One region of the Clostridium sp. ETTB3 genome, then DNA from elsewhere that is predicted to be linked to it. Evidence: a T-box and tRNA genes for the amino acid it is inferred to sense, from the RefSeq annotation. Region 1 holds a T-box; the other holds one or more tRNA genes.

Region 1 (4,655 bases):
CTATAATTCGTATAATTGTATTATAAACTTATTTCAAAAAGGAGTTTTACTATGAATATATATGAAGAATCATTACAATTTCATAAACAATTAAGAGGAAAACTAGAAGTATCTTCTAGAGTTAAAATTACAAATGAAAAAGATTTATCCCTTGCCTACACACCTGGTGTTGCTGAACCATGCAGAGAAATACATAAAGATCCATCAACTGCTTATCTTTATACAAGAAAATGGAATACAGTTGCTGTTATTTCTGATGGTACTGCTGTTTTAGGTCTTGGTGATATTGGTCCATTAGCTTCATTACCTGTTATGGAGGGAAAATCTATATTATTTAAAGAATTTGCTGATGTAGATGCATTTCCTATAGTTCTTGATACTAAAGATGTAAATGAAATAGTTGAAACTATAGTTAGAATTGCTCCTACTTTAGGTGGAATAAATTTAGAAGACATCTCTGCCCCTAGATGCTTTGAAATTGAAAAAAAATTAAAAGAACGATTAAATATACCTGTTTTTCATGACGACCAACATGGAACTGCAATTATAGTTTTATCTGGTTTAATGAATGCATTAAAAATAGTTAATAAAAAAGTAGAAGATTTAAAGATTATCGTTAATGGTGCTGGCTCTGCAGGTACTGCAATAACTAAGCTTTTATTATCTTATGGTGCTAAAAATATAATTGTTTGTGATAGAGATGGTGCTTTAAATAGAAATTCTACTTATAGTAATCCTTATTTTACTGAACTTTCTAATATTACAAATCCAAATAATGAATCTGGGTTATTATGTGATGTTATTAAAAATGCTGATGTGTTTATAGGGGTTTCCGCTCCTAACATAGTATCAAAAGAAATGGTTACTTCAATGAATTCTGATTCAATATTATTTGCTATGGCTAATCCAACACCAGAAATTTTTCCTGATGATGCTAAGAATGCTGGAGCAAAAGTAATTGGTACAGGTCGCTCTGATTTTCCTAATCAAATAAACAATGTTTTAGCATTCCCTGGAATATTTAGGGGTGCCTTAGATGTTAGAGCTACTGAGATTAATGAAGAAATGAAAATTGCAGCTGCTCATGCCATTGCTGATTCTGTTTCTGATGAAGAACTTAATCCAAACTATATTATTCCTAAAGCATTTAATTTAGATGTTCAAAAAAGAGTTGCCCAAGCTGTTAAAGATGCTGCTATAAAAAGTGGAGTTGCAACAATTTAAATAATTAAAGTTTTATTTAAATAATAAAAAATGGAAAAGATGTCACACAAATAATTTATGCGTCACTTTCTCCATTTTTTCTTTTAAACTATTTAAATTGACTTATACTATAAATATAATTTTTTTAGTCTTAATTAGGATAATTACATTCTTTCTACACTTTCCATACCTAATAAATCTAAACCTTGTTCTAAAACATTTTTAACAAGATTTATTAAGCTTAACCAAGATGATTTTTTAGCCTCATCTTCTTCTGATAATATTCTTGTATCATTATAGAACTTATTAAAGTTATTAGATAACTCATAAAGGAATTCACATATTTTATGTGGAGCTCTATCTCTAAAGCTTAATTCTATAACTTCATTAAATTTAGCTAATTGAAGCATTAACCCTCTTTCAGATTCACTTTGAGGCACTGATATAATATTTTGAGCTTTAAATTCCTCTGCCTTATTTAATATAGACTTAATTCTTACAATTGTATATAAGATATATGGACCAGTATTTCCTTCAAATGAAGCAAATCTATCTATATCAAACACATAATCCTTAGCTGCTTGATTTGATAAATCACCATATTTTAATGCCGCTAATCCAACTTTTGAAGATATTTCTTCAACATCTTCTTCTGCTATATTCTTATTATCTTTAAGCTTTTCTTTACCAGCTTCCTTAATCATACTTATTAAGTCTGCAAGTCTCATTACCCCACCTTCACGAGTCTTAAATGGCTTACCATCTTTTCCATTCATTGTACCAAAACCAATGAAATCTAAAATAGTACCTTCATGTGCTATTCCTGATTTTTTAGCAGCTCTAAAGAATTGCTCATAATGAAGTCCTTGTCTCTTATCTGCAAGATATATTATTTCATCAGCTTTCATATCTCTAACTCTTTCTACAACTGTAGCTAAATCAGTAGTTCCATATAAAGCTGCTCCATCAGATTTTAATAATAATAGTGGTGGAACTGGACTCTTGTCAGTTTCTTCACTTACATCAAATACTAAAGCTCCTTCACTTTCTTTTGCAAATCCTTTTTCTTTTAACTCTTCTATCATTGATGGAATTAATTTTTGTGCATCACTTTCGCCATTCCATAATTCAAAATTAACATCTAACGCTCCATAATTTTTCTTTAAGTCAGCAACAGAAACATTTAATATATGTTTCCACAAAGCAAAATACCCTCTTCTTCCTTGTTGAAGTTCAACTGTAGCTTGCTTTGCAGCTTCCATTACCTTTTCATCACTTTTAGCTAATTTACTTGCATATGGATATATTTCTTCAAGTTCATCTATTGTAAATGGTGCTTCTTCTGGATATTCTCCAGTAAAGTTTTCATCAAAGTATGGTAAAGAAGGATTTCTTCTCTCAACTTCTGATATTACCATTCCCATTTGAAGACCCCAATCTCCTAAATGAACATCTCCAATAACATCATGACCTAGGAATTTTGCAATTCTCTTTATACTTTCTCCTATTATTGCAGATCTTAAATGCCCTATATGTAAGGGCTTAGCAACATTAGCTCCACCATAATCAACAACTATTTTTTTAATTTCTGTTGTTTTTGAGACACCAAACTGTTCATCTTTATTCATTTCATTAACGTAATTTACTAAAAATTCATCATTAATATTCATGTTAATAAACCCAGGAGCAACAGCTTCTAGCTTTGCAAACATTCCATTACCCTTTAATTTTTCAACAACCTCTTGTGCTATTACCATTGGTGCTTTTTTATGCTTTTTAGCATTTGCTAAAGCTCCATTACATTGATATTGACATAAATCAGGTCTATTAGATACATTTACCTTTCCTGTTTCTTTATCATATCCAAGTTCTTCAAAAGCACTTTTTACTACATCATTTATTTTTTCAATAAATATTTTCATAACTTTACCTCCTCTTATTTTAAACATATAAAAAAACCGCCTCTTTTCATTCAAAGAGACGGAATATTTCCGCGGTACCACTCAATTTAACTAAAAATTTTAGTTCACTTAAAACTTTAACGCAGTTAACGGCTTACCCTTATATAAATATTATACTCAAGCAGCTTCTCCAAGGTCCTATTCCTTATTCCATATTTTGCAAGGCTTACACCCTCCCTCACTCGCTGTAAAATATACTTGAATAAGTACTACTCTTTTCTTAGAATTTTATATTTTTAATTATTTCACCATAACAATAATTTATTCATTATTTATTATTATATATGTTTGAATAATACATTTCCACAATAAATTATTTAAATCATAAATTCATTAAATGTTTTTAGACTTATTTGCACATTTTTCAATAGCACTTATAACAGTATTTCTAAATCCATTTTTCTCAAGATCTATTACAGCTTCAATAGTAGTTCCCCCTGGTGAACAAACTTCATCTTTAAGAACTCCAGGATGTTTTCCTGTTTCTAATGCTAACTTTGCTGAACCTAATATAGATTGTTCTGCTAGTTTATATGCTTTTGCTCTAGGTAATCCTAACTTAACTCCTGCATCAGCCATTGCTTCAATAAACATAAATACATAAGCTGGTGAGGATCCACATAATGCTATAAATGCATGAAAATCTTTTTCTGCAATCACTTCATACTTTCCAAATAAATTATATAACTTACCTATATAATTTAATTCTTCTTCAGATACATTATTATTAGGACAAATAGCAGACATTCCTTCTCCAACTAATGCTGGTGTATTTGGCATTGTTCTAACTAACTTAATTTTCTTACCAAACCATTCTTCTATTTGCTCTATTGTAACGCCTGCTGCTATTGAAATAATAATAACATCTTCTTTAACTACATCTTTTATTTCTTCTATAACTTCCTTAAAGAAAAATGGCTTTACAGCTAAAAATATTATATCTGAATTTTTAGTAACCTCACTATTAATAGTTGTTGCCTTTACATTAAATTCTTTAATTATATTCTGAGCAGAAGTATTACTTTTTGTAGAAACCATAATATCTTCATTATTTATATCTTTTGACTTAACTAATGATCCCAACATGGCCTTTCCCATGTTTCCACATCCAATAAATCCAATTCTTTTATTCATAAAACACACTCCTTAGACTAGTTAGTAGTTTTATTAGTGGCAAGTGGAAAGTGGCAAATTTTCTGTTGAAACTACTTAGCGTAGTTTCTTATATTTATACTTTCAAAAATTCAGCATAAGCTGAATTTTTTCCTTAACTTGAAACTTGTCACTCTTAACTAACTAAGTTCTATTCTTTATGTACCAGTTCTAAGTCTGCAAACTTAGAATGTGCTCCAATCCATGCCATTTTAACAGTACCAACTGGGCCGTTTCTTTGTTTTGCTATGATACATTCACCAATACCTTTTTCTTCTGTTTCTTTATTATAATATTCATCTCTATATAAAAACATAACAACATCGGCATCTTGCTCTA
Region 2 (4,655 bases), 590 kb from region 1:
AGCTACACTTATTGAATTAGTAATAGCTTCATTTGTAATATCATTAAGATCAAAGGTAGTTATAGGAGTAGAACTTTCATCAGTAATTTCAATACTTGGAGTAGATCCAATTCCTATTAATTCTTCAACAAGCCAAGGTGAACCATTAGTTATATATTGTTGTAAATTACCACTAAGATTTTCAGATGAATTTGAAGCGTATAAATCTGCAATATATAAAGTATAGTCATTTATATGAAATCCAGAAGAATTTAAGTAAGAGATATTAGAAATTTCAAATAAAGCAGAATGACTTTCATTAGAAACGTCTGCTATCAATGCAGGAGTTCCAGAAATATTTGTATAATTTGAGTATCCAAATGAACTTGTTGAAGTAACAGGAACAGATGTAGAGTTTAATAAAATATTACTAGAAGAAGTATTTGTTAAATCAAATGAAAGGGTTGAGCCATCATTAAATTTAACATATAAGCCTGTTAAAGTTTCACCAGGAGATAATGAAATATTACCAAAATTAATCCAAGCTATAATAGCAGAATTTTTTCCTGAGTTAGGATTTGCATATGACAATGATAATTGTCGCATAATAAACCTCCATAAAGATAATTTATATAATTAGTTACAATATACTTTATGATTGATTTTATTTAATAGTGAATAGTTTAGCGTATAGCCTTAGGTAATAAAGGGATAGTTAGTGTAGAAAATAAAAATAAAAGTGGTAATACAATTATATTTTCTAAAAAGTATATTAATGAATTATTATAATTAAAAGGTGATATTTTTGATAAAAAAATAATAAAAAACATTTAGATGATTTTAAAATCACAAATATTAACAATGAAATTGAACTAATAGATATTTATAATCTGGGATAATATGAAAAAAGAAGAAGGGAAATCGAATACATTAAAAATTTTTTTAAAAAGTTTTTAAAATAGTGTTGACTTTTGTCTGAAAACAATGTAATATACAAAAAGTAGTCAGTAGGATATGCTGATATGGCCCCTTGGTCAAGCGGTCAAGACACCACCCTTTCACGGTGGTAACAGGGGTTCGATTCCCCTAGGGGTCACCATATGCGGGTATCGTATATCGGTAATACTCCAGCCTTCCAAGCTGGAAAGGTGGGTTCGATTCCCACTACCCGCTCCATCAAATGCGTGTTTAGCTCAGCTGGATAGAGCAACGCCCTTCTAAGGCGTGGGTCAGGAGTTCGAATCTCTTAACACGCACCAATTTTGGTTTACTAGCTCAGTCGGTAGAGCACTTGACTTTTAATCAAGGTGTCCGGGGTTCGATTCCCCGGTAAGCCACCAAAAGAAACTCTATTGAGTTTCTTTTTTATTTAAATTAATTATTGTGTATAAGTGATAATTAATTTAGTAAAATCTGTGGATAAGAATAAATATTGTGTGAATATTTGATTAAAAATCAATAAGTTCCATTAAATAAAATTGATGTAAAAATGGGGATGTCGCATTAAGAATAAATATTACAAGATATTGTGTATAAAAGTTTTAGTGTGACAGCCCCTTTAATTGATTTATTTTTTATCATCTTCATCTTGTAATGCATCATAACCTTCTTCGTTAGTTCTAATTTTAATAACATTTTCAATATCTTCTATAAATATCTTGCCATCACCAATTTTACCTGTATATAAAGATTTCTTAACAACTTTAATTAATGTATCAACAGGGATTTTACATACTACAATTTCTACTTTTAATTGAGGTAATAAGGTAACTTCATCTAAGGCAACACCTCTATAATATTCAGTAGCTCCCTTTTGCATTCCATAACCTAAAACATTTGTAACAGTCATACCCGTAATTCCTAACTTGTCTAGTGATGATTTTAATCTTTCAAATCTATCTTGTTTAGTTAATATAACGACTTTAGTAAATTTGGCATCTGTTTTAGAGGTATTATAAATAACTGGAATTGTATCTGTGCTATCATCAATATGTGAAGATGGTGGTGTGATAGTAGCAGAACTTTGAGAATATGAAATTCCAGCAAGTGAAGGATTCATAGGCATAAAATCAGCGTAACTACTTTCAAGTCCATGTTCCTTTTTATCAAGTCCTTCAATTTCTTCTTCAGCAGAAACACGAAGACCAACAGTTTTCTTAATTACATTAAATACAATAATCATAGTTATAGTAACCCAAGCCATGACGCAAATAACACCTAAAAGTTGAATTCCTAAGAATTTGAAACCATCACCATAAAATAACCCGCCATCGACTGCAAAAAATCCAGTTAAAATAGTACCAAGGGCTCCACAAACACCATGAACAGAAATAGCACCAACAGGATCATCAACTTTTAATTTCTTTTCTATAAATTCAACAGCAAATACAACAGTAAATCCTGCAAAAAGTCCTATAAAAAATGCACCAGCAGGAGTAACTAAATCACATCCAGCAGTTATTGCAACAAGTCCAGCTAATGAACCATTTAATGTCATAGAAACATCAGGTTTCTTATATCTTATCCAAGTTATTATTAAAACAGCGCATGTAGCAGTAGCAGCAGCAATATTAGTTGTAACAAATATTTTACTTGCAGCTAATATTGATTCATCTCCAGTCATTGAAACTGTAGAACAACCATTAAATCCAAACCAAGCAAACCAAAGAATAAATACACCTAAGGCACCTAGTGTTAGGCTGTGTCCAGGAATTGCATGTGCCTTACCATCTTTAGAATATTTTCCAATACGAGGACCAAGTATTGAAGCACCAATCAATGCTGCAATACCACCAACCATATGAACAGCTGTAGAACCAGCAAAATCATGGAATCCTAATTTAGATAAGAAGCCTCCGCCCCAAATCCAGTGTCCAGAAATAGGATAAATAACTGCACTTATTATTAAGCTATATAAGCAATAAGATGAAAATTTAGTTCTTTCTGCCATGGCACCTGAAACTATAGTAGCTGCAGTTGCACAGAAAACTGTTTGGAAGATAACAAAGGCAAATGTAGGAATAGATGAACTATAATCACCTCTTATAAATAAATCAAGTCCACCAACTAATGGACTATCCCCTCCAAACATAAGACCAAAGCCAATAAACCAAAATACAACAGTACCTATAGCAAAATCAATTAAGTTTTTCATGATAATATTACCGGCATTTTTAGCTCTTGTAAAACCGGTTTCTACCATGGCAAAACCTGCTTGCATGAAAAATACTAAAGCTGCTCCTAATAAAGTCCAAATCGTGTCTAATGCTGAATACATATAAAATTCCTCCTTATACTTAAAGTTAACAGTTTAAATTGCTTGGATGATATTTTTTTTATAAGCTTTTAAAGTATATAAATAATAACAATTTTTTAAACATCATTAAGTTTAAACACTAACTATTTTAATTTTTTTTTATAAAATAAATTAGGCATGTATTTTATCTAGAATTTATAATAATCTAGTTTAAAATACACGCCTTTGTGTAACTAAGATATTTAATTAACGCTAAATAATAATTCACCGTAACTAGGAAGTGTCCAATATTTTTTACTTACAAGAGTTTCAAGTTCATCAACTACAGCTCGTAATTGTTGCATATTCATAAATACTGGTTCTCTATAATATTTAGCTAAATCAAGAGCTTCTGTATGAAGTTTAGCATCTAATACTGACTTTTCTAAATCTTCAAGTTTGCTATATAATGAATTTCCTAAAGCAGAAATCTTATTAAGAATATTTTCTTCTAAACAACATTGGATAGAAGAAGATAATTTCTTTTTATTATTTGCAATTTCTGCAATTTCTCCTTGATATCCAAGAATAGCTGGAATTATTTCTTTTTTAGCTAAATCAATCATAGTTAATGCTTCTATATGAATGGTTTTACTATAATTGTCCAATAAGATTTCATATCTTGAATATAATTCAGTTTCTGATAAAACATGATGTTTAGTAAATAATTCAACATTTTTACTATTTACAAAGCTAGGAAGAGCATCAGGTGTAGTTTTTAAATTTAAAAGACCTCTTTTTTCAGCTTCCTTAACCCAATCATTAGAGTAGTTATTTCCATTAAAAATAATTTTGTTATGAGATTTTATTGTGTTTTTAATAAGTGTATTTAAATCTTCATCAAAGTTAGAACTATTTTCAAGAATATCTGCAAATTGACTTAGTTCTTCTGCCACAATTGTATTTAATACAATGTTAGCGCCTGCAATTGAAAAAGCTGATCCAAGCATCCTAAATTCAAATTTATTACCGGTAAATGCAAATGGAGAAGTTCTATTTCTATCTGTAGTATCTTTAAAAAATTTAGGTAATACACGAACTCCAATTTCCATTGGGCTTTTTTCCTTACAAATATAAGAGGTGTCATTTTCAATAGATTTTAATATTTCAGTTAATTCATCTCCAAGGAATATTGATACAATAGCTGGAGGAGCTTCGTTTGCACCTAATCTATGATCATTTCCAGCACTTGCAACAGAAACACGTAATAAATCTTGATAATCATCAACAGCTTTAATTATAGATGTAAGAAATAATAAAAATTGTGCATTTTCTGATGGAGTATCACCAGGTTCTAATAAGTTAACTCCGGTATCAGTAGAAATTGACCAGTTATTATGCTTACCACTGCCATTTACACCAGCAAAAGGTTTTTCATGAA

The links. A T-box is a leader RNA that pairs with one kind of tRNA and senses whether it is charged. The one in region 1 lies ahead of argS (arginine--tRNA ligase), so its partner is inferred to be a tRNA-Arg.
Region 2: it encodes a tRNA-Arg, which carries the amino acid that the T-box ahead of argS (arginine--tRNA ligase) is inferred to sense. The anticodon was not compared.

The regions. Positions count from the first base shown of each region.
Region 1 is NZ_CP199832.1:2,798,127-2,802,781, forward strand. It holds gene ACUN06_RS13425 (NAD(P)-dependent malic enzyme) at 52-1,224, shown strand; gene argS (arginine--tRNA ligase) at 1,368-3,125, opposite strand; T-box leader at 3,177-3,395, opposite strand; gene proC (pyrroline-5-carboxylate reductase) at 3,498-4,298, opposite strand; gene ACUN06_RS13440 (replicative DNA helicase) at 4,468-4,655, opposite strand, start outside.
Region 2 is NZ_CP199832.1:566,314-570,968, forward strand. It holds gene ACUN06_RS02805 (hypothetical protein) at 1-585, opposite strand, end outside; tRNA gene ACUN06_RS02810 (tRNA-Glu) at 1,004-1,078, shown strand; tRNA gene ACUN06_RS02815 (tRNA-Gly) at 1,082-1,155, shown strand; tRNA gene ACUN06_RS02820 (tRNA-Arg) at 1,162-1,238, shown strand; tRNA gene ACUN06_RS02825 (tRNA-Lys) at 1,244-1,319, shown strand; gene ACUN06_RS02830 (ammonium transporter) at 1,547-3,256, opposite strand; gene ACUN06_RS02835 (glutamine synthetase III family protein) at 3,478-4,655, opposite strand, start outside.